3 regions of the Clostridium carnis genome follow, and region 1 is predicted to be linked to each of the others. Evidence: riboswitches for the same ligand, from Rfam matches in the RefSeq annotation. Region 1 holds a riboswitch; each other region holds the start of a gene.
What was found. A riboswitch is a leader RNA that binds a small molecule or an ion and turns the genes downstream of it on or off. The one in region 1 is predicted to bind thiamine pyrophosphate.
Positions count from the first base shown of each region.

Region 2: linked by a shared signal. The riboswitch ahead of ACYQ1T_RS02650 (thiamine-binding protein) and the one ahead of thiD (bifunctional hydroxymethylpyrimidine kinase/phosphomethylpyrimidine kinase) in region 1 are both predicted to bind thiamine pyrophosphate.
Region 3: linked by a shared signal. The riboswitch ahead of thiW (energy coupling factor transporter S component ThiW) and the one ahead of thiD (bifunctional hydroxymethylpyrimidine kinase/phosphomethylpyrimidine kinase) in region 1 are both predicted to bind thiamine pyrophosphate.

Region 1 is NZ_BAAHYS010000001.1:2,144,720-2,153,217, forward strand. It holds gene ACYQ1T_RS10320 (CPBP family intramembrane glutamic endopeptidase) at 1-351, shown strand, start outside; gene ACYQ1T_RS10325 (DeoR/GlpR family DNA-binding transcription regulator) at 566-1,330, shown strand; gene ACYQ1T_RS10330 (HAD family hydrolase) at 1,396-2,181, shown strand; gene ACYQ1T_RS10335 (hypothetical protein) at 2,367-2,558, shown strand; gene ACYQ1T_RS10340 (hypothetical protein) at 2,796-2,975, opposite strand; gene ACYQ1T_RS10345 (hypothetical protein) at 3,188-3,358, shown strand; gene ACYQ1T_RS10350 (hypothetical protein) at 3,534-3,752, shown strand; gene ACYQ1T_RS10355 (hypothetical protein) at 3,975-4,202, opposite strand; gene ACYQ1T_RS10360 (hypothetical protein) at 4,538-4,717, opposite strand; TPP riboswitch at 4,853-4,951, shown strand; gene thiD (bifunctional hydroxymethylpyrimidine kinase/phosphomethylpyrimidine kinase) at 5,040-5,837, shown strand; gene thiM (hydroxyethylthiazole kinase) at 5,883-6,662, shown strand; gene tenA (thiaminase II) at 6,664-7,332, shown strand; gene thiT (energy-coupled thiamine transporter ThiT) at 7,334-7,927, shown strand; gene thiE (thiamine phosphate synthase) at 7,950-8,498, shown strand, end outside.
Region 2 is NZ_BAAHYS010000001.1:531,971-540,468, forward strand. It holds gene ACYQ1T_RS02635 (ABC transporter ATP-binding protein) at 245-985, opposite strand; gene ACYQ1T_RS02640 (ABC transporter substrate-binding protein) at 966-1,970, opposite strand; gene ACYQ1T_RS02645 (ABC transporter permease) at 1,994-2,764, opposite strand; gene ACYQ1T_RS02650 (thiamine-binding protein) at 2,736-3,026, opposite strand; TPP riboswitch at 3,122-3,228, opposite strand; gene ACYQ1T_RS02655 (TatD family hydrolase) at 3,314-4,054, opposite strand; gene tnpA (IS200/IS605 family transposase) at 4,263-4,718, opposite strand; gene ACYQ1T_RS02665 (NADH peroxidase) at 4,889-5,431, opposite strand; partial or broken gene ACYQ1T_RS02670 (YccF domain-containing protein) at 5,612-5,776, opposite strand; gene ACYQ1T_RS02675 (TMEM164-related integral membrane acyltransferase) at 5,776-6,558, opposite strand; gene ACYQ1T_RS02680 (CoA-binding protein) at 6,732-7,097, opposite strand; gene ACYQ1T_RS02685 (hypothetical protein) at 7,313-7,879, opposite strand; gene ACYQ1T_RS02690 (NPCBM/NEW2 domain-containing protein) at 8,036-8,498, opposite strand, start outside.
Region 3 is NZ_BAAHYS010000001.1:2,332,310-2,340,807, forward strand. It holds gene ACYQ1T_RS11340 (aldose epimerase family protein) at 1-304, shown strand, start outside; gene ACYQ1T_RS11345 (potassium channel family protein) at 415-1,194, shown strand; gene ACYQ1T_RS11350 (glycosyl hydrolase family 8) at 1,223-2,353, shown strand; gene ACYQ1T_RS11355 (YhgE/Pip domain-containing protein) at 2,596-4,140, shown strand; gene ACYQ1T_RS11360 (IS256 family transposase) at 4,308-5,546, opposite strand; gene ACYQ1T_RS11365 (YhgE/Pip family protein) at 5,624-6,310, shown strand; TPP riboswitch at 6,488-6,596, shown strand; gene thiW (energy coupling factor transporter S component ThiW) at 6,652-7,149, shown strand; gene ACYQ1T_RS11375 (D-2-hydroxyacid dehydrogenase) at 7,210-8,169, shown strand; gene ACYQ1T_RS11380 (HAD family hydrolase) at 8,373-8,498, opposite strand, start outside.

The sequences.
Region 1 (8,498 bases):
ATTTATAAAGCTTTAAGCAAAAATATATCTATACCGTATACAATAATAATACAAGGAATATTATTTGGAATTTATCATGGAAATCTAATACAAGGTGTTTATGCAACTTTTCTTGGAATAGTATTTGGATATGTAACGTATAAAACTAAATCCTTAGTTCCAGCTATTATTATTCATATGGTTAATAATACTGTAGCAACGGTAGCTCCTATACTAATTGGAGAAAATTTAAATACAACCTTAGCATTAAGTGGTGCAATTGTTATAGGAATAATAGGAACTGTATTATCATTATTATTTATAAATAAAAAAAATAGAAATAGTATAGAGGTAGTTGGAATACCTAGATAATTATAAAGATATGTAGGCTATATTTTTTATAAAGCTTACATATCTTTTTTATTTAGAAAAAAATACAATTGAAAAAATAAATAAAAAGAATTATAATAATATTAAATGATAACAAATAATAATAAAAATGTTAAACATAAATGAAAAATAACACATAATGATAATAAAAATAATAAGTATAGATAAAATTTAACATTAATAAGGATGTGAAAAAATGTTTATGGAAGAACGATTAGACTTAATTTTAGAGCTAATAAAAAAAGAAGGAAAAGTTTTAGTAAAAGATTTAAGTGAAAAGTTTAATGTTTCAGAGGGAATGATTCGTAAAGACTTACAAAGGTTAGAGAAACTTGGAGGAATAAGAAGAACTTATGGAGGAGCCATTTTAGAAAGAAAAATCATACATAATGAAAATACAACTTCAAGGGTTATAGTTGAAATAGATACAAAAGAAGATATAGGAGATTTAGTTATATCAGAAATAGAAGATGATGATATTATATTCTTAGATATATCGAGTACAAATTATATTATTGCAACAAAATTAGCAGAAATTAATAAAAGAATTACAATAATAACTAATATGAATAGAATAGCCTTGCTTTTTGATTCTAACAATTTAATTGACGTTATATTTATTGGTGGGAAATATAATAAAAAATTAGGTGGAACTATTGGAATAGAAGCAATAGAGCAAATAAAAAACTATAAGGTTGATAAAGCATTTATAGGGGCTGGTGGAGTTAATATAAAAGATAATTTTATTAGTAACTTTAATTTAGATGAGGCTGGGGTTAAAAGGCAAATTATAAAAAGTAGCAAAAATAATTATTTAGTTATGACAAATGAAAAATTTTATATAGATGGTTCATATAAATTTTCAAGTTTAGAGGATATAGACTATATAATTACGGATTTAGAGCCAGATAGTGCTACAATAGAAAGTTTGAAAAAATACGGGATTAAGGTAAAATATTAATTAAGAAAAGTTATACAAAGGAAGTACAGTACTACTAAAAATAGGAATGTGATTGGAGATAAAATATGATAAAATTTATAGCATCAGATATGGATGGAACACTTTTAAATAAAAATGATGAGATAAATCCAGAGTTTTTTGAGATTTTTGATAAACTAAAGGAAAAAGATATTATTTTTGCAGCTGCAAGTGGAAGACAATATTATAATCTTTTAAAAAGATTTAATAGCATAAAAGACCATGTAATGTTTATAGCAGAAAATGGTACATTTGTAGTTTATAAGGGCAAGGAAATATTAGTAAATGATTTGGAAAAAGAAATAGCTCTAGAGCTTATTGAAATAGGTAGAAAAATAGAAAATTCATATGTAATTTTATGTGGTAAAAAATCAGCATATATTGAGCAAAAAGATGCAAGGCTTATTAAAGAAACAGAAAAATATTATGAGAGATACGAAATAGTTGAAGATTTAACTAAGGTAGAAGACAATATATTAAAAGTAACTATATGTGATTTTTCAGGATCAGAAAGTAATAGTAATAAATATTTTGAAAAATACAGACAAGCTCTTCAAGTAACTGTTTCAGGAGAAATATGGCTTGATATAACAGCTAAAGGTGTTAATAAAGGTGTAGCAATAAATAAAGTTCAAGAACTATTAAATATAAAGCATGAAGAAACAATGGTTTTTGGAGATTATTTAAATGATTTGGAAATGATGGAAAGTGCATACCATAGTTATGCAATGGAAAATGCACATGAAGATTTAAAAAAGGTATCAAGATTTATAGCAAAAAGTAATGAAGATAATGGGGTAGTTGTTGCTATAAAGGAAATAATAAATTTATAATTTAATTAAAGGTAGAAGTTTAAAACAATTTTATATTAAGAATAAACAAAAAATCTCTAAATGAAATTTAATAGGAAATTACATCACTTTAAAGTAAATTTATTTTTTAATATTAATAATCAATTCAATGAACAATATGTAAAGCTGACTATGATTTAAGAATTTATGAGAAAAGGGGAGATACTATGGAATGTCCATTTTGTGGTAGTAGGAAGGTTGAAAGTGGAGAATTAACTTCACTATATGGTTTGACATTTAAAGCAAATTCATCTAGATTTTTGTTTTCAAAGGAATCACCTGTATTGGCGGAAGTATGTTTAAATTGTGGAAGACTTTTTGATTTTAAAATCAAGAATTTAGAGAAGTTTAATAAATAAATTTGAATAGTATAATAAAGTAAAAGGTGGCACAATTGAACCTTTAGTTTATGTAGTGATTCTTGGAGAGACTACAAAAGAGAGATGCTATGAGTTAATAATTAATTATATGAAATAAGGAGTAGGAGAAGTTATTTCTATAAATGGGACAGTAGAGAGAATTGTTATTACACAAATCTATCTACTGTCCCTTCTACACATATTAGAAATATAAAGAAAGTATGTTTCTAATTTATATTAATTGATTTCTCTTTTAAAATAAAACCACGTTCCATCTACTCCAGATAATTCCCAACCTTCTTTTCCAAGAATGTTTAATTTTTCTGTAATATCTTTATTGTATTTGTTTTTATCAGCCCTTAATATACTTTTAAATTCTATATAAATTTGTTCAATTTTATATTCATATTGCTTCATATTGCTTCCCTCCTTAAATTTGAATAATATATATTTATTATACCATTTTTAGAAAAATATTACATTGGAAAGCTGTTTTTTAAATGAAGATTTAAAGATATAATTATTAAATTATAGATAAATTCAAAAAATTACTTATTATAATATATGGTTTATTATGGTAAAATTATAGAATAAATAGGTATTGTGATATAGATAAGGGGGAGTATATTTTGGAATTTAATTATTTTGCAATTATGTCAACAGTAATTAATTTTCTTTTACTAGCCTTAATTCTTATAACTATATATAAGTGTATAAGTAAATTAAGGAATTTTATTAATAAAAATAATGAAATGAATAAAAAGATAGATTATATTTTAAATCAATTAAAAAATAGATGATATAATTTAAAACATATAGGAAAGTAGGTGAAATCTTAATGATGTTAAAGCGAATTAATTACTCGGTGCAGTTTTATATAATCTGATGGTAGATTGTATCGAGATTAATTAATTTACTATCAGAAAACTGCACTAATTTTATTATAAAAAATAATAAGCAAAGGGGAATAAGGTTATGGATTATAATAAATTAAAGCAGATTTGGAAAAATGATGAAGAGATGAGTTTTAAGGGATGGGATTTTTCTTATTTAAATGGTAGATGGGAAGATGAAAATTTACCTTGGGATTATAAAAATTATTTGAAGGATAATTATGAATTACTTGATATGGGAACTGGTGGAGGAGAATTTTTATTATCACTGAAACATTATGTGAATTACAAAAGGAATTAGAACATAATAAGTTTATAGAAAGTTTAGAGCATAGATTTATTCTTATAGGTAGAAATATAAAATAATCATATTAAGGTAAAATAAGGTTTAAACTTAAATAAGTAAAATGATGTCCAGATGTGGACATCATTTTACAATAAGAAACTTACTCAAGTTATTAAAATTAACTTTAATATTTATATTTGAGTATCTTAATAATAATTTAATAGGAGTATTTATTATTTACTTCTTTTTATGAAATAAATTTATACAAGATAAAATACATATAAGGGCAGAACATACTAATTTAAGCCAATTCATATAAAGCCAAAAATTACCGCCTAATACTATGTCAGGTGATGTATTGAATTCATCAACATAAATACCCATATTCCAGAATGTTTTAAGGGATATTACTAAGCAAAGAACACTTAATACAAATATACTTATGTTTATAAATTTACCTTTCACAATTGTTTACCTCCCAATTTAAATTTATATATTTAATAATAACAGATAATTATGAGGGAAAAATAATATTAAAAATTATTAATAAAAAATATAAATATTGGGACAGGGAATCACAGTATATACCTAAAAATAGATTGGTGTAGGAGTAATAAAATAGACTTTGATATTTTAGAAAATGAAATAATAAAATTTGAGTGTGGTAACTCTATGAGGGGATGGAGAATTTTACTTTCTATTATTTATATAAGCTTTCTTAAAAATAAGTATCTATGGATAAAAAGATCTAATAATAAATAACATTAAAATTAGACCTTTTTTATATTAAAGGCGAAATTTTATTTTTTTATAGAATTATTATTTTTCTTATTTTCTAAAAGTATTGAAATAGTTGCAATAATAAAGGCGATTGAAGCAACTATAAGGAAAGGTTTTACTTTATTAGATACAACAAATGTTAATATTAGCGATGTAATACAAAGTGGTATCATATGCAAATTTTTATCTTTTAGATTCATAAAAATCACTCCTTTCTATAAAAATTATAATGTTACTGTATATAATTATATCATTAATTAAAAATATTATTTATATAAATGGATAGTATTGACATAGAAATTTATAAGTATATAATAAAAGTGTATTAAAAATGAATAATTTGCTAGGGGTGCCAAATGGCTGAGAAATATTTAATATTAACCCTTTTACCTGATCTGGATAATGCCAGCGTAGGAAAGCTTTTAAATATAATTTTGTATTTATATATGTGAACTATACAGCTATATTCTAGATTAGAATATAGCTGTTTTTTTTATAAAAATAATGAGAGGAAGTTTAAGGATGAGTAATTACAAGATACCGACATTAACAATAGCAGGATCAGATTCTTCAGGAGGAGCAGGAGTACAAGCTGATTTAAAAACTTTTAGTGCAATAGGAACTTATGGCATGAGTGTTATAACTGCAATAACAGCACAAAATACTCAAGGTGTTTTTATGGTAGAGAATTTAAGCAAAGAAATTATAAGAAAACAAATAGAAGTTGTTTTTGATGATATAGAACCATTAGCAGTGAAGATAGGAATGGTATCAAGTCCAGAAATAATATTAGAAATAGTAGATACATTAAAAAAATATAATCCTAAAAATTTAGTTATAGATCCAGTTATGATTTCTAAAAGTGGTTATTCACTTTTACAACCAGAGGCAAAGGCAAATTTAGTAAAATATTTAATTCCAATGGCCTATATAATTACACCTAATACATTAGAGGCTGAAGAAATAACAGGAATAAAAATAAATACTATAGATGATATGAGAGAAGCTGGATTAGAACTTTTAAAACTTGGACCTAAATATGTTTTAATGAAGGGCGGACATTTAGAAGGTGATGCTGTAGATTTACTTATAGGACAAGATGTATTTAAAGTGTACAAGCAAGAAAGGCTAGATAGAAAAAATACTCATGGTACAGGTTGTACGCTTTCTTCAGCTATAACATCACATTTAGCTTTAGGATATGATATTGAAAGGGCTGTTGAATTAAGTAAAGAGTATATAACAGAAGCTATTAGAAATAGTTTTGATATAGGAAAGGGTGTTGGGCCAGTACATCATTTTTATAGGATAGATAAATAAAACTATGATATAGAAAATATGAAAAACAGCTTGGGGGTAGAGAGTATGTATAAATTAATTAATAAGGTAAAAGAATTAAACCCATTAGTATTACATTACACAAATGAAGTTACTATAAATGATTGTGCAAATATAACTTTAGCATTAGGAGCTAGTCCATTAATGAGCTATTCTTATGAGGAAGTAGATGAAATAGTTAGTATAGCAAGTGCTGTTGTTATAAACATAGGAACAATGAATTCAAATAGATTAGAATTATTTGTTAAAGCAGGTAAAGCTGCAAATAAATATAATAAGCCAGTTATATTAGATCCAGTAGGAGTTTTTGCTACAAAAACAAGAGCAGATTTTACTAATAGATTATTAAATGAGGTAAAATTTGATGTTATTAAAGGAAATATAGCTGAAATAAAGTATATTAGTGGGTTTGATGTAAGAGGAAAAGGTGTTGATTCTTTTGATGATGGAGAAGATATATCAGAAATAATTAAAAAGATATCTAAAAAGTTAGATTCTGTAGTTGTTGCCACAGGAAAAGTAGATTTTATAAGTAATGGAGAAAAAGTAATTAAAGTACTTAATGGATCTGAAAAGCTTAAAAGCATAACAGGGACAGGCTGTATGACTGGAAGTTTGATAGGAAGTTACTTAGGTACAGGCTATGATAAATTAGAATGTGCAGCAATGGGAGTTTTAACAATGTCCTTAAGTGGGGAGTTAGCAAGTGAAATTAGTAAAGGCATAGGAGACTTTAAGGTTAATTTAATGAATAATATATATTTTTTAACTGCAGAAAAAATTAGAGAACAAGGAAGGATTAAGTAATATGAAGTTTACAGATTATTTATTTGAGGAAGTAGAAGAAATATGGGAAGGATATTTAAATCACCCATTTGTAGAAGAAATAGGAAAGGGTATATTAAATAAAGATAAGTTTAAATATTATCTTATACAAGATTATTTATATTTAAAAGAATATGCAAAAGTTTTTTGTATAGGAGTAGTTAAATCTAGAACTATGAAGGAAATGAAGTTCTATTATGATTCAATAAAAGGTACTATGGAAGATGAAACAGCAGTTCATATTAAATATTTAGAGGGCTTTGGAGTAAAGCCTATAGAAGCAGAAAAGTGTGAATATAATTTAGTTACATCAAGTTATACAAGCTATATGCAAGGAATAGCTTTGACAGGAGATATTAAGGAAATAGCTATAGCTGTTATGCCTTGTACATGGAGTTATAACTATATAGGAAATAAGTTGAAAGAACAATATTTAGAAAATCTAGAAGATAATTTTTATAAGGATTGGATTGAAGTTTATGGTTCTAAAGAGTTTGATGAATTTACAAATAACTGGATAGATTATATTAATGAATTATGCAGTAATATTGAAGATTATGAAAAAGAAAAATTAAGAGATATTTTTATTAAAGCAAGTAAATATGAAATGGAATTTTGGAATATGGCATATCAGGAAAGGACAGAAGAATAAGATGGTTATTTTAGTAGGAATTATATCAGTTTTAATAATTTTATTATATTTTATTGATTTAAAGAGAAATAGATTATCAACAAAAACAATGGTAATTACAGCTATGTTTAGTGCAATAGCTTATATATTATATTTAATTCAATTTATAAAATATCCTCAAGGTGGAGGCATAACCTTATTTTCTACATTACCAATTATGTTAATTGGGATATTATTTGGAAGGACTGCAGGAGTTACAGGAGGATTAATATTTGGATTATTTAAATTATTAAATGGAGCAATGATAGTGCATCCAGTTCAATTTTTATTAGATTATATATTAGGTTCTATGGCTTTAGGAGTATCAGATATTTTTGGTACAGATAGTAAAGGAAAGATAATATCAGGATGTTTTTTTGCATCTATGTTAAGTGTATTATTTTCAATAATATCAGGAGTAATCTTTTTTGCACAGTATGCACCAGTTGGAATGAACCCATGGATATATTCATTTATATATAATTTTACAAGTGCGGGAGTAGAAGGGATAATAACAACAGCCGTTGTTGCACTAATTCCAATTAAAAGATTAATGAAGATAAGTAATGTAAATTAAGCAATAAAATAGGAGATAGAGAATGGAGAGTTTAAAGTTATATCTAGTTACAGATTCAGAAATATTAAAGGATCGAGATTTTTATTACTCTATAGAAGAAGCATTAAAAGGTGGAGTAACTATGCTTCAGCTAAGGGAGAAGGAGAAGAGTGGAAAAGAATTTTTAGAAAAAGCTATAAAACTTAGAGAATTAACTAAAAAATATAATGTTAAATTTATAATTAACGATAGAGTAGATATAGCATTATTATGTGATGCTGATGGAGTTCATGTTGGACAAAGTGATATACCAGGAAGCTATGTTAGAAAATTAATAGGAAGTAATAAAATACTTGGAGTATCAGCAAGAAATGTAGATGAAGCTAAAAAGGCTAAGGAAGATGGGGCTGATTATATAGGGGTTGGTGCTATGTTTGGAACTAACACTAAATTGGATGCAAAACATGTATCAATAGAAACATTAAAAGAAATTAAAGATAAAGTTTCAATTCCTATAGTTGCAATAGGAGGATTAACTCTTAACAACATTGATAATATTAAAAAAGTTAATATAGATGGATATGCAGTAGTA
Region 2 (8,498 bases), 1.6 Mb from region 1:
CTTAAATTTAATTAATTTCTTTTTAATGTTCCAGGTGTTTATTTAATTACCCTGTCTACATTTATTATTATATAATAATAATTATTAGTTGTAAACACTTTTTTAAAAATTTTTTATATATTTTTTAGGGCAAATCACTGAATTTCTTAATATGTTGTACTTATCCTTAATTGCTCTGCACATATAATTTCCTGAATAAAAAAATACTTGCCATAATGACAAGTATTTTTTACACTTAACTATTTTATTGTTTATTAGATTCTTCCATAAGGTTAAAAACTGCTTTCTTTATCTTTATAAAATCTTCACTTAATATTATATCTTCATGTCTTTCACCTTTTAGATTAACTTCTATTTCCCCTTTAATTACCGCAGGTTTTTCTGATATAACATATATTCTATCTGATAAAAATATAGCCTCTTCAATATCATGAGTTATGAAAAGTATTGTAGACTCTCTTTCTTTCATAAGATTTATAAGCCATTGCTGAAGTTTTTTTCTTGTAATTGAATCTAAAGCTCCAAAGGGTTCATCTAAAAGCATAATATCCTTAGATGTTAAATATGTTTTAAGAAAATTAGCCCTTTGCTTCATTCCACCGGAAAGTTGTGATGGATATTTATATTGAAATCCTTGAAGTCCAAAGATATCTATATATCTCTCTACTTCTTCCCTTGCTTCCTTTTTACTTTTCCCCTTAAACACAAGTGGAACTCCAACATTATCTATTACTTTTTTCCATGTCACCATCATATCCTTTTGGTACATGTAGCTTATATCTCCATTAACTCTAACTTCTCCACTATCAGCATTTATTAAATTAGTTAATATATTAAAAATTGTACTTTTACCACTACCTGATGGTCCTATTAATGATACTAACTCCCCTTTATTAACATTAATATTTATATCTTTTAATATCTCCATACTTTCAAAATGCTTTGATACATTAGTTAGTGATATTTTATTTTGGTAAGAATTCATTTGTATAAGCCTCGCTTGCTTTCATATCCTTATTAATTAATTTGTTATCTAATAAAAATTTTGTATAGTTATCCCATACACTATCTTTCATTTCTCCCCATCTTTTAGCTTCAGCCTTATATTCTTTTGCTAAGAATTTTTGACTTTCTATAGCTAAACTTTCACTTATTTCTGGAACTTTAGCTACTAATATTTTAGCGCTTTCTTCTGGGTTTTCTATAGCATAATTATATCCTTTAGAAGTTGCTTCCATAAATTTTGTAACCATTTCTTTTTTATTATTTATAGTGTCTTCTGATGCAGCAATTATTGGCGTATAGTAGTCTAAAGCTTCATCTAAATCTCTAAGCCTAATATAATTTATATCAAAACCTCTTTCTTTTGCCTCAATATTAGTCCATCCTTCAAATACCCATTCCATATCTATATTATTTTTAGTAGCAATAAAGAAATCCTCTGTTCCTACATCTACCATCTTTAGCTTAGAAAAATCTACTCCATTTTTATCCATTACAGCTTTTAATATAGCTTGCTCTGATGGACCCCCCCATCCACCATATGTTTTTCCTTCAAAGTCTTTAACTGTAGCTATTCCCTTTTCCTTTGGAGATGCAAAGCCTGATGTATTATGTTGTATTACTGTTGCTATTGCCTTTACAGGTAATGGATTATCTGATGTTTTTGCAAAGGTTAAATCTTCTTGATAACTTATAGCAAAATCACCTTGATTAGCTGCTAATAATTGAAGTGATGATCCTTCTTGAGGTTGAATTATTTCAACATCTAATCCTAAATCCTTATAATATCCTTTCTCTTGTGCAACATATAGTCCTGTATGATTTGTATTAGGTGTCCAATCTAATATTACCTTAACTTTTTGAAGAGCTCCTTCTTCCTTTTTATCCTTCTTATTACCACAACCTGTTAACATCATTAATGATGCTAATGCTATTGAAACCATTGAAATTAGTTTTTTCTTTTTCATTTTATTTCACCTCTAAAGCTTATTTATTTTTTTGTATTTTTATTATTCCAAGGCGTAAATGCCTTTTCTATTAACCCAACTATAAAGAATATTGACATACTCATTATTACAATAACAACTATTGCTGCAAACATTTTATCTAATGCATATGCACTTCTTGCTCGAGTCATATAAACTCCAAGTCCTTTTTCTCCCCCAAGCCATTCTCCTATTACAGCACCCATAATACTGTAAGTTGCAGCAATTCTCATACCTGAAAAAAAGTTTATCATCCCATAAGGTAGCTTTAAATGAATAAATCTCTTTACCTTAGATGCCCCCATTAACTTAAAATGATTTATTAAATCTTTATCTACACCCTCTAACCCATCTGAAATACTTATTACTATTGGGAAAAAACAAACTAATATAACAACTAACACTTTAGGTAAAGTCCCAAATCCAAACCAAATAATAAATAATGGTGCTAATGCTACTATTGGTACTGTTTGTGAAATTACAAGCACTGGATATACTGCCTTTTTAATTATTGGAACCATGTCCATAATTATTGCTAAAATAAGAGCTGCAATTATAGCTATTAAAAATCCAACTACTCCCTCATATAATGTAATTAAAATATGAGGAGTCATAATTTTAAAGTCTTTAACTAAAGTCTTTGCCACATCACTTGGTGCTGGCATTATATATTTTTCAATTCCACCAAAGGAAACTATACCTTCCCATAGTATTAATAAAATTAACACAAAAATTATTGGTGCAACTTTATTCCCTATACTTTTTAATTTTTTCATCCATTGTCACGCCTTCTCTTTTATAGTCTATCTTAACCATTGATGCCACTCTTGAAGCGCCCTCTTCTATACATATATCTTGAGCCCTTTTAACTATTTCTAAAAGAAAATCTAATTCCCCCTCCATAGTTGTTTCCATAGGACCTACTTCATACTTTACTCCTGTTGATTTTATGTACTCAATTACTTTATCAACCACTGGATAAACTCTTTCTTCTGATACTCTTGGTATAACCTGCAAACTAACATTACATACTGTCATTCTTAATTCCCTCCATTTTTTAATTTATATAATAAAAAGCACAGTACTTCTAACTTGAAATACTGTGCTTGTAGACTTTCTTCTGAATATTATAGTAATATAACAAATTATCTCCCTACGTTGGCATTATCCAAATCAGGTAATGGGTCGAAATTAATTTAATTTCCTCTCAGGTAGTTAACTACCTCCCCAGATGCATTATAAAATTGTAATCTTATTCATATATATATTAACTCTATAAAGTAAAGTTGTCAAACTATTATTTGATATTAATTATTAATTAACATTTACCCCAACATCAATAACCTTTTGTAATTTTCTTCTATTATAAATTCAAGACTTTTTTCACTTATATTTTTTATTTTTGCTATTTTACAAACTACATCCTTAATTATACTTGGGTAACCATATTCCCCCTTTACCCATTCTAATGCTGTAGGTCCATCTGTTTCTACTAATAATTTATTTAAAGGTATTTTATTTAATATCTCTTCTGTAGTATTTGAATATCCAATATCAACACTAATAGTAAAATAACATCCAAGACTTATTAATTTATTTAATATTTTAATATCTCCACTATACCAATGAATAATAACCTTATTATAATTGTAATTGATTAAAGCATTATATACTTCCTCTTCTGCTCCCTTAGTATGGAGAGTTATAACTTTATTTCTTTTAATGCTTTCCTTTAATATAAACTTAAATACTTCTCTTTGCTTTTTATAAGTACTTTTATCTTCTATCCAAAAGAAATCTAAACCTATTTCACCTATTAGTTTGCTTTCTTCTATATAAGGAATTAATTTGCTTAAATTGCCATTAAATTCACTTGCTTTCCACGGATGTATTCCAAAGGTTGGAATTATATATTTGCTTTTTTTAGCATAGATTTTATTTTTCTCATAGCTTTCTATATCCATGCTATTAGCCAATGTAAGTATTTTATTTTTATTTATATCCTCTATAGCTTTTTCTATATTTTCATTAAAAAAATCTAAATGTGTATGGCTATCAATATACATATTTTAATTTGCCTTTCTAATTTTTTTATTCTTTAGGATATCACTTATATTTCTTAATATGTTGTACTTATCCGCAATTAGTCTGTAAATATAGTTTCCTAATAAAAATCCACCAGCTTAGCTGGTGGTATTTCCTAAGCCCTATAAGGGCCTCTTACCTGCATTGCGCCTTAAGGCGCTTAAATTGGTTCGCCAGCCGCATACTATGTTACTTGCTACCCTTAAAAGGGTCCATATATTCTTTCATACTTATTTGATCTGAAATCATATCTTCTTTTTCTTGATTTCTTATATATTCTTCAATTGCCTTTCTATTTCTTCCTACTGTATCCACATAAAATCCACGACACCAAAAATGTCTATTTCCATACTTATACTTCAAGTTTGCAAATCTTTCAAAAATCATAAGACTACTTTTTCCTTTTAAAAATCCTACAAAGCCTGATACACTCATCTTTGGTGGTATCTCAACCAACATATGTATATGATCAACGCATACATGCGCCTCGATTATAGTTACACCTTTCCACTCACATAACTGTCTTAATATTTTACCTATTTCTTTTTTCTTTTCTCCATATAGCTCTTTCCTCCTATACTTAGGCGCGAATACTATATGATATTTACAATTCCATTTTGTATGTGATAAACTATTACTATCCATTACGGATGCCTCCTTTGGTTATTAAATTTGGCTGTCGAACCTAGTTTAATTATACCAAAGGAGGTTTTTATTTCCTACTGACCGCTAAAGCTTTTCGGAACTCACCTGCATAGCAGGTGGTTTTCATTAAACAAAAAAAATAGACCCGCCTTGGCGAGTCTTTATATATCTTAGTTGAAGAATCTGTTTAATAATCCTTTGAAAGCTTGTCCATGTCTAGCTTCATCTTTACACATTTCATGAACTGTGTCATGGATTGCATCTAAGTTTAATTGTTTAGCTAATGTAGCTAAATCTTTCTTTCCTTGACATGCTCCGTGTTCTGCATCTACTCTAGCTTGTAAGTTAGCCTTTGTATCTGCTACAACTACTTCTCCAATTAATTCTGCAAATTTAGCTGCATGTTCTGCTTCTTCCCATGCAATTCTCTTATATGCTTCTGCAACTTCTGGGTATCCTTCTCTATCAGCTTGTCTTGACATTGCTAAGTACATTCCAACTTCTGTACATTCTCCCATAAAGTTAGCTTGTAATCCTTCCATAACTCTTGGATCTACATCCTTAGCAACTCCTACTCTGTGTTCATCAGCCCAAGCTAATTCTCCTGATTGTTCTACGAACTTGTCAGCTCCTACTTTACAAACTGGGCACTCTGCTGGTGCTGCTTCTCCTTCAAATACATATCCACATACTGTACAAACAAATTTTTTCATCTTAAAATCCTCCTAAAATCCACATTTTATTTCATTTTAACTATTTACTATTTAATATTTTTTTCTTTCGTATCCTTGTTACATGACTTATTATATAATAATAATTATTAGTTGTAAATAGTTTTTTGAAACTTTTTTAGAAAATTTTACTAACTTTTTGACATAATCTATAAATTTTCCCTATATTACTTCTTTTCCAAATGGCATTAACGATAACTTAGCTAATTTTATAGATTGCTTTGCAAATGGAATTCCTATTATTGTTAAGCATAATAAAACTGCACTAACTAAATTTATTAAACATAATTCTAATCCACCAAAAATAATCCATAATATATTCATTATTATGTGGTTAATTTTTTTAACTCTATTAACTCTTCATCATTATTTAATTCATCTTTTTTATTTATTGTATATAATAATTTTTTACAAACTTTATAGCTTATTGAAATAATAATATTAAATACTATTATACAAGTTAATGTATATTCTACTTGTGACATACCTCTAAATATAGGTATTGGTGGTTGTATTAAATAACAATAGTTAGCTCCAAGATATATGTTTATAAAAAATACTATACTATGATATATAGTTGTAAATATTAAAATTCTCTTTAAACTTTTAGCTGTATATTTAAAATTTTCTATTACTAAAACATAAGCTATAGCCCATAATAAAAATACATGTCCTACAAAATAAGAAATTTGAGTATAATGTGGAAACCTAAATGGATCAACCCCTGGCAATATTAGTGCAAAAATTGCTCCAAATGATCCCCAATACACTCCTAAAGTTTTTAATGCTTTATTATTTATTAAAAGTCCTATAGCTAATGCTATAATAGCCAGTCTACAATTATATAGTGGTAATCCTTGAGTTAAGGTATTATATCCTGAAAAAATATACCATAAATATAAAATAGCTTGTTGCATTATCATAACTATAATAATAGTATTTTTAACTTTTCTAGAAATACTATTATCTTCTCTAATTCTTTTCCTATTTGCTATAATAAAAAAACATCCCATAAAAGTTATTATTAAAATTAATATATGCACGTAGCCAAAAGTATCAAATCCACGTGAATTTGGTTGGCTTGTAAAGATAGCCCTAAGCAAATTCATATTTTCTCCCCCTAAATACTGTTAATTTTTTATTAATATTTTTATTATTATATTACTTAACAATACCTAACTTATCAACTTAATTAATTCTTAATTATTTCTAAAGTTATACTTTATAAACTAAAACCTCTCTAAAATTATAGAGAGGAGTACATATTATTTTTCTCTATTAGTTATTTTTGTAATTGAACTAAAGCACAATTTTGTATTACATTAATTGATTTTTCTTTACAATAATTTAATATTTCTTCACTTTCAGCCCCTGGTTGAATTAAAATATTTTCTATTCCAAATAAATTTGCCTCTTTAATATATTCTAAACCTAATGATGGATTTATACATAAATCAATAGCTTCTATCTTATATGGAATTTCCTTTAAAGATCTATATATATTTTTTCCACCTTTAGGATGTACACCTGAAACATTATATCCACAACACTCAAATCTTTTTAAGATTCTATATGCATATTTAGTTTCATTACCTACATCTCCTATAACAACCCAATTTTTTAATTTAATCATTTCTTTTATATCCATTTTAAATCCTCCTATTTTTAGATAACTATATATTATTTAAGCTAACTATACAGTGTTCTATTATCTCTATATTAATATAAAAAATACTATATATATTTATTATTTTATCATAAATTTAAAATAGAGTTATAAAAAAACAAGCTAAACTTACGCTTAGCTTGTGATTTTTACATTGATACTTTTTAATACTAGTATTTTGAATATAACACAAAAAACTAATTATTGTTGTTATTATTATCTCCTGCATCGCTTGCAGCACTTGAAGCACTTGACATATTAGCTACTACTACTGGAGTACCATTTTCATCAGTATTATTATTTGTTGCATTACTTGATGCATTACTTGATGAAGTATTTGAAGCAGAATTAGAGTTTGTATTTGCACTTGTGCTACTATTTGCATTTGTTGTTGTTTCGTTTTCTGTTTCATTCTCTGTTTCGTTTTCATTCTCTGTCTCAATTTCTGTTTCCGTTTCATTATCTGTACTAGTATTAGTTCCATTAACAGTAATATTTAGAGTTATAGTGTTTCCATTAGTTGTTGTATCTGTATTGGAGGTAGCTTGATTTTGCAATTGAAGTTGTGCTTGAAGTTGAAGTTGTGCTTGTAATTGGGATTGAAGTTGAAGTTGCGCTTGAAGCTGAGCTTGTAACTGTTCTTGTAGTTGTTCCTGATTTTGAAGTTGTACTTGTAATTGCTTTTGTAAATTAACTAGTACACTAATAACATCATTATTAACTTCGGTGTTATTATAGTATCCATAATCATTACATCTAGTCATAATTTAATACTCTCCTTATATTTTAATCTTTTGTTTTTTCAATTTAATTTATATTATGTTAATGATATTATAATAGTTACATATTAAATATGTATATTTAGAAAACTTTCTTTAAACAAATAAGACACACTTTATTAGTGTGCCTTATTTTATAATCTATTTTTTAAACATATATAAAGTAGTAGGTTTAAAATTTCCATTAGCTCCTTCATATGAAAGTATTATAGAAGCTACATCATTTTTAAAGTTCGAAATATCTATTGAAATATTTCCATTTTCCATATTGCTTGCTACATCTAATTCAACTTCTCCTGACTTTCCACCTAAAGTTATTTCTTTTGGCACTAGCTTTTCACCATTTATATCTACTACATCCTCTTTTATTACAACCTTCCCATTTATTTCTTTAGCCATTCCAACTGCAATATAGGATTCTACTATAGATATATTTTTTAATTTACTTAAGTTTTTAAGTGGAGATATATTAGTTATTTCATTATAATCTAAGTTTAGACTTTCTAGATTTTTTGCATATTGTAATCCTTCTAAACTTGTTATTCTTCCTGAGTTATCTGTCAATCTAGTAAGTTTATACATATCTTCTATAGTTATATCATCA
Region 3 (8,498 bases), 190 kb from region 1:
TGATCATCCATGGATATTAAATGGAGGAAAACAATTAAAAATTAAAATGTATCATAAAGGGTCTGGAAGAGTTATGGATGTTTATACTAATGAAAAAGCAGTAGTATTATATTCATTAAATTATCCAGATAATGAAATATTAGAGTGTGGAAAAAAGGCAGAAAGAAGAGATGCTTTAGCTATAGAAACTCAAAGCCCTCCAATAGGTATAAATAATGCTTTCTTAAAGTATTCTATTCTTAATAAAGGAGAAGAGTATAATAAAGAAACGGTTTATAAATTTAGCATAAGAGAGAAAAAATAAATTTTAATTAAAACAGTGGATTTACCACTGTTTTTTTTGCTAAAATTTCATTTTATTTAATTATAAATTATAGAATATAAGGAGCAGAAAAATATATAAAGGAGAATAAGATGAGTAAGAGAGCAACCTATGATATTTTTTCAGCTGGACTGGCTTTAATGGCAGCTATTATACTAATAATAGATATTACAATTGAAATGCCACCTACAGTTAAGGAAAGCTTTTATTATATAGACTTAATAATTTGGTTTATATTTTTACTTGATTACATAGTAAGATTAATATTTTCAGATAATAGATTTATATTTATTATTAATAACTTTTTAGATTTAGCAATTATTATTCCTACCAATATCTATTTTAAAGCCTTTTTATATTTAGGAATAAATGATTTTTTAAATGCAGTATTACTTTTTAAAATATGTAAATTAATAAGATTAATGTGTTTAGTTGCAAAGTTTAGAAAAAATATAAAGAAGGTTTCAAAAATAAATAAATTTAATTATATGATTATTTTAACAACAATTGTTATAATTATGGGGGCAGTAGTAATATCATTACTTGAAAATATGAGTTTAGGAGATGCTTTGTGGTGGAGCTTTGTAACCTTTACTACAGTTGGATATGGAGATATACTATTAACAACTTCAGTTGGTAGAATTGTAGCTGTTTTATTAATGATATTTGGTATAGGGTTTATAGGAATAACAACAAGTACATTAGCAGCTTATATAATTAATGATGGTAAAATGATTCAAAAAAGTGATTTTAGAGAAGAAACTATAGAGAATATAAAATATAAGTTAGATAGATTAGACTATTTATCAGATGAAGAATTAGATGCAATGTATAAAACATTAAAAACTTTAAAAAAGGATAAAAAAACTTAAAGATAATAAAAAAGGAGAGAGGTAATAAATGAATAAAAGTTATAAGATTATGATAATAAGTATAGTTATTTTAGTAGTAATAGGAATAGGAATCTTTTCATCTTTAGATTATATAAAACCTATTAAAAATATAAGAGATGTAAAGTCAAATGAAGTTATAACAATAGGAGAAGAAGCGCTTTATAAATTTGTAAAAGAAAGTTTGATGGATGAAAATGGTGGGATTTATACAAATTTTAAGGATTCTATAAGTGAAGGAGATATTACTAAAGGACATAATGTATTATCAGAGTCTCAAGGTATGTTATTAAATTATTATTTATACAAAAATGATAGTGAAGAATTTAAAAATAATTTTAAATATATAAAAGAAAATATGATGCTTAAAAATGGATTAATAAGCTGGAGAATAGAAGGAAAAGAACCATCAGAGGTTTCGGCTACAATAGATGATTTAAGAATTTTAAAAAGCTTACTAATTGCATCAGTGCAATTTGATAGTTTTACATATAGATATAATGCAATGAAAATTTCAAATGGAATTTATAAAAAATTAATTACAGATGGAAAATTAATTGACTTTGAAGATAATTATGGAAAAAGTAAATTATCAACTTTATGTTATCAAGATTTATCAGCAATAAAACTATTATCTTCTGTTAATAAAAAATGGGATGAAGTGTATAAAAACTCTTTAAATATAATTAACGAAGGATTTATAAGCAAGGAGCTTCCTTTATATAAAAAGTATTATGATAATGAAAACAAAAGATATGATGATGAAGATAATGTAGAAACCTTATTATCTATGTTAGTTATATTAAACAAAATAGAAGCTTTAGAAGATGTTAAAGTAAGTATAGATTGGATAAAGGAAAATCTTAAATATAAAGGATATATATCAAATTCATATAATATTTCAAATAATACAGAAAGTAAAATTGAATCAACATCTATTTATGCTGTTATTGCTAAAATTGCTAAAGAAATAAATGACGAAGAGCTATATAATATGGCTATAAATAAGATGAATGTATTTCAAGTTAATAATAAAGAAAGTAAGATTTATGGTGCCTTTGGTGAAGAGTCAAGAGAGGAAGTTTATTCTTATGATAACTTAAATGCATTATTAGCACTTAGAAGTAAGTGGAATAAATAATTAAATTATAAACTTTAAGATAAATATGGTAATTGTAAAGTTTTTATTAATATAAGAGAAATGCCATTGATATCATTGACTGATGAGTCTAAAATTAAATAAAATTTATTCTTTATAAAAGTAGTGCTATATATAGTACTACTTTTATATATTTTAGTTTATAAAATTTTAAGAGTAATAATTTATAAGTAATAGGTGAAAAATAATAAAAAGCCTAATTACGGAAATTGGAGGCTCAGGTAATGAGAAATATACTAAGGATATTTAAAAGAGATTTTAAAAATGTAATTAATAATTGGGTTGCATTAGTTGTTATTTTAGGTTTAATGATGTTACCAGCGTTATATGCTTGGTTTAACATAAAAGCAGGATGGGATCCTTATTCTAATACTAAAGGGATAAAGGTTGCAATTGTTAATAAGGATTTAGGTGAAAAGTTAGAAATTGATGGAGAAATTGGGGAAAGAATAAAAAATAAAAATATAAATGTTGGAGAGGAACTAGTTAGTAAACTAAAAGAGAATGATGCGTTAGGGTGGCAGTTTGTTGATGAGCAACAAGGAATTTCTGGAGTGGAGAGAGGAAAATATTATGCAACTATAATAATTCCAGAGGATTTCACTAAAAAGACTACATCAATATTATCAAGCAATATAGAAAAGCCAGAACTTATATATAAAGTTAATCAAAAAAGCAATGCTATAGCTCCTAAAATAACAGATAAAGGAGTAAGTACTATAAAAACTCAGATAGATAGTACAATAGTTGAAACTATTGATGGTGTTATATTTAAAGTTTTTAATGAAGCTGGAGTAAGTATTGAAGAGTTAAAACCTAAATTATTAAAGATAGTTGATGGAATTATAAAATTAAATGATAGAATGCCTGAAATAGAAAATTTAGTAGATAAAGCATATACAGGTACACATGAGGCAGAAGATATAACTAAAAAAATAAATGAAAATATGCCATTAGTAGAAGAAACCTTAAATGACACTTTAAAGTTACTTTCTAATACGAAAGAAGCCTTGAAAAAGGCAAAAGAAGGTTTAACTGAAGTTACACCTATTGTGAGAGATGGATTAAATACTTTAAATACTACTTTAGATTCTATACAAGTAATATTAAATGATTTATCAAGTGTTACGGTAGATAAAAATAAAGTTATAAGTTCTTTGGATAATATTATTGTAAAGCTAACAGAACTTAAGGATAGTTTAAATTCAATGATTAAAGTTTTAGAGCCATTAGGAAAGTTAAATCCTCAAGTAGCAAAACTTACTGAGGAATTAAGAATAATAGAAGGTAAACTAGATGGAATTTCAACTTTCATAGTAGAAGTGAAAAATTCAGTTAATAATAATGGACTAGTAGATAAAAGTAAATTAGAAAATTTAAAGAATTTAATTTCAGAGGTTAATGGAATAATAGATCAAATAATAAGTAAATATGATTCTGAATATGTTCCAGAAATAAATAAGGCAATAGAAAGTCTTGGAGGTATTATTGATAATAGTATAATATTAGCTAATGAAGCAGAAACTTCAATGCCAGAAGTAAAAGATCTTATTAATAAATTAGGGTCAGGAGTTACCTTAGGTAAAGAAGAACTTTTAAAGCTAAAGGATGATATGCCACAAATAAAAAATGAAGTTTCTAATATAGCAAACAAAGTTCAAGGATTAAATAATGATGAAAAAATAGAAGAAATAGTAAAGATATTACGAAATGATTGGGAGAAAACAAGTAGCTTTTTAGGAAATCCAGTAGATGTAAAGAGAGAATAGATAATTCTGTGTAATTATCATTTTTATTATTTTAATATTACTGGAAATTTTCATTTCCAGTAATATTTTTTTATATTTAAGAAATACTAATAATGTTTCTTTTTACCTTTTTTAGTATTTCAAAAAAATCTAATAGTATGCATATAATTTATAAAAAGTACAAGCTTTTAAGCTAATTCATCTTTTAATTGATCTTCAAATATTATTGATAGCTCCGCTAGCGTAGCACCCCAATTATGTATAGGCTGAGTCCATTTTTCTAGTATCTCCATCGTTGCTAAGTAAACACACTTATTTAAAGATTCATCAGTTGGGAATATGACTCTAACTTTAGTGAATTTACGTATTTGACGATTAAAACCTTCTAAGATATTTGTAGTATAAATCATCTTTCTTATAGTTGGAGAGAAGTCAAAAAATGTTGAAAGATTACTCCAATTGTTATACCAGGAATCTATTACTATTCCATATTTATCTCCCCATCTCTCCTTTAAATTATCTAGCTGTGCTAACGCAAGTTCCTCTGTTGTAGCCTTATAAACCTCCTTCAAATCTTTCATAAATGCTTTTTTATCCTTTGAAGCTATGTATTTTATTGAATTTCTTATTTGATGAACAATACATGTTTGAATATTTACTGATGGAAATACTGTTTTTATAGCTTGTGGAAGCCCTTTTAATCCATCCATACAAGCAATTAAAATTTCTTTTACACCTCTATTTTTTAAATCATTGCAAATTCCTAACCAGAATTTAGCACCTTCAGCTTCATCAACCCATATACCTAAAATATCTTTATACCCTTCCATAGTGTATCCTAAGCATATATAGACAGCCTTGTTAACTATCTTTCCATTACTTCTAACTTTAAAGTACATAGCATCTAAATAAACTATTGGATATATTTTATCTAATGCTCTATTTTGCCATTCGGCGGCGCTAGCAAGCACTTTATCAGTTATTTTAGATACCATCGATGGTGATATAGTTATTCCATATAAGTCTTCAATTTCAGCCTGAATATCAGATGTTGACATACCTTTAGCATATAAAGATATAATCTTTTTATCTAACTCAGTACACACAGTTTCATATTTTTTTATAATTTGTGGCTCAAATTCAGCATTTCTATCACGGGGTACGTCTAAGTCGACGTCACCGAAGGAACTCCTTAAGTTCTTAGTACTATAACCATTTCTATAGTTCTTTTTTACTTCATCTAAAGTTTCAGTTCTTTCATATTTATTTCTACCTAAATGTTCTTCCATTTCTCCTTCTAATATATTTTCAAGAACATCTTTTACTAATCTTTGTATAAGTCCATTTTTCCCCATAACATCATCAATAGTCTTACACTTCTTTACCTCCTCATTGTAATCAAAGTTGGTATCAATTTTCTTTGGCATAATATTTCCTCCTAAAATTTATATAGTATATTATTCCAAAACTACCATCTGTTCATACAAAAAAACAGTAGTTAGTTTTGTTTTTACACAAAGCTAACTACTGTCCCGATGTAAAAGAAGATATACTATTTCCTATTCCTAATTATGGATCAGCAATGTCACCATTTTATTCTACATTATCATTATGGGTTGGAGCATTAATACTAGTGTCTTTATTAACTACTGATACAGAACCTTTGGAAAAAGGATTAGAATTAAAACCATATGAAAAATATTTTGGAAAGTTTTTAACATTTGCATTTATAGGAATATGCCAATCATTAATAGTTAGTATTGGAGATATTCTTATATTAGGAACATATGCAGTTAATCCAGTAGTATTTGTTTTAGTTAGTGTATTATCTAGTTTAGTATTTATAATGATTGTTTATACACTAGTATCAATATTTGGTAATGTAGGTAAAGCTATTGGGGTTATATTATTGGTAATACAAGTAGCTGGATCAGGTGGAACATTTCCTATAGAAGTAACAACACCTTTTTTCCAAAAAGTAAATCCACTTCTTCCATTTACATATGCTATTTCTGCAATGAGAGAAACAGTTGGGGGAATAGTTCCACAAGTATTAATCAAAGATATTGTATTTTTAATAAGTTATTTTATAATTGCAGTATTAATGGGGCTATTCTTAAAAGGTCCAATAAATAATGTAAGTAAAAAGTTTGTATTAAAATTAAAGGAATGTGGTTTGATAGGACATTAAATTAAAAGTATTTCTATTAAAAAATATAAATATAATTTGAAATTAATTTAACAGTAAATAACTACTGAAAAAGCAGTGGTTATTTATAATAAGTAATTTTTATTTTAAGTTTTAACTCTAATAATAAGCAGGTTTTACAATGAAATTGACAAAAGTTAGGAAAAATGTTATATTTGATTAAAAATATAGGGGAGCTTGTTTTAGTGGGCTGAGAGGAAGTAATCTAACTTCGACCCTTAAACCTGATTTGGATAATGCCAACGTAGGGATAAGACTGCTTTAGTTGCGGAGAGCCTTATATTGGCATCTTCGCATTTTATTTTAGAGGGAGATGTGTAAAAATGAAAAATTCAAGAAAAATCACATTAGCTGGAATACTAATTGCAGTAGGGGTAATATGTTCGACATTTTATATTCCAATAGGATTTACTAAGTGTTTTCCAATTCAACATATGATTAATGTTATTGCTTCTGTTTTATTAGGTCCTTTATATGCTGTAATTATGGCATTTATAACTTCATTAATTCGTCTGTTTATGGGAACAGGAACACTATTAGCATTTCCAGGTAGCATGGTAGGTGCATTTACTTGTGGTATATTATATAAGTATAGTAAGAGGCTAACCTTTGCATATATTGGTGAAGTTATTGGTACTGGAATATTAGGGGCTATTATTGCTGTTCCTATAGCGGTAGTTCTTATGGGAAGAGAAGCGGCAATTTTTGGTTTTATTGTGCCATTTATGATAAGTACATTAGTAGGTGCTGCTATTGCGGTTATTCTTATACAAGCACTTAAGAAAACAGAAGTTTTTACTCAAATGAGTATTAAAAATTAAGAGATAAATTTAGAACTTTAAATATAAATTATAAAATAACTAATGAAAGTGGAGGATAATATGAGAAAAATAGTGCTTTTAGATGGAAAGACATTAGGAAAATTAAACTTTGATCTATTAAAGGAATTTGGAGATGTTAAGTATTATGATACTACAAAGCCAGAGGAGGTTATTGAAAGAATTAAAGATGCAAATATAATTTTAACTAATAAAGTACTTTTAAATGAGAGTAATTTAAAAGAAGCTAAGAATTTAGAGTTAATTTGTGAAACAGCTACAGGGTTTAATAATATAGATGTAGTTTATGCTAAAAATAATGGTATAGCAGTTACAAATGTAGCTGGATACTCTACTAATACTGTAGCACAGCATACTTTTGCAACTGTATTAGCTTTATATGACAAGATTTCTTATTATGATAATTTTGTTAAATCAGGACAATATGCTAAATCAGGATTATTTACAGATGTAACAAAGCCTTTTTATGAGTTAGAAGGAAAAACTTGGGGTATAATTGGTCTTGGAGCTATAGGAAAAAGAGTTGCAAAGATAGCAGAAGCATTTGGTGTTAATATTATTTATTATTCAACTTCAGGAAAGAATAATAACTCTGAATATAATCAAGTTAGCTTTGATGAATTACTATGTAAATCAGATATAATATCAATACATGCACCATTAAATGATAAAACTAATGGATTAATAAATTATTCAGCTATAAGTAAAATGAAAAAATCAGCAATATTAATTAATATGGGAAGAGGTCCTATAGTTGTAGAATCTGATTTAGCAAAGGCTATAGAAAATAATGTTATTGCAGGAGCAGCTCTTGATGTTTTTGAAGTTGAACCAATGAAATCAGAGAACCCACTTATTAATATAAAAAATAAAGAAAATTTAATTCTTACTCCTCATATAGCATGGGCAAGTGTAGAAGCTAGAGAAAGATTATTTGTTGAAATATTAAAGAATATCAAAGCTTTTTACAATGGTGAAATAAGAGGAAGAGTAGAACTATAAAAAAATAAGGGGCTATATAGAAAATATTTTTGTGTAAGATAGAAACTTAAAATATACTAAAACAGGCTATTGGTAGCTTTAAGCTTACCAATAGCCTTAATTTTTTCTTAATTTAATAATAGAGTTTGTAAATTTAAATTTACTAGTTAAGTTATAAGATAAGCTATTTTAATACTCATCTTAATAAAGTAATTAATAAAAGTCTAAAAGTTTTCAAATTTATTTTTTAGAACTTTAATAACCCCATCATAAGGTACTCCTTCTATTATGTATTTAGCATGCTCTTTAACCTTATCAGGCGAATTTTCCATGGCATAACTAAAATAAGC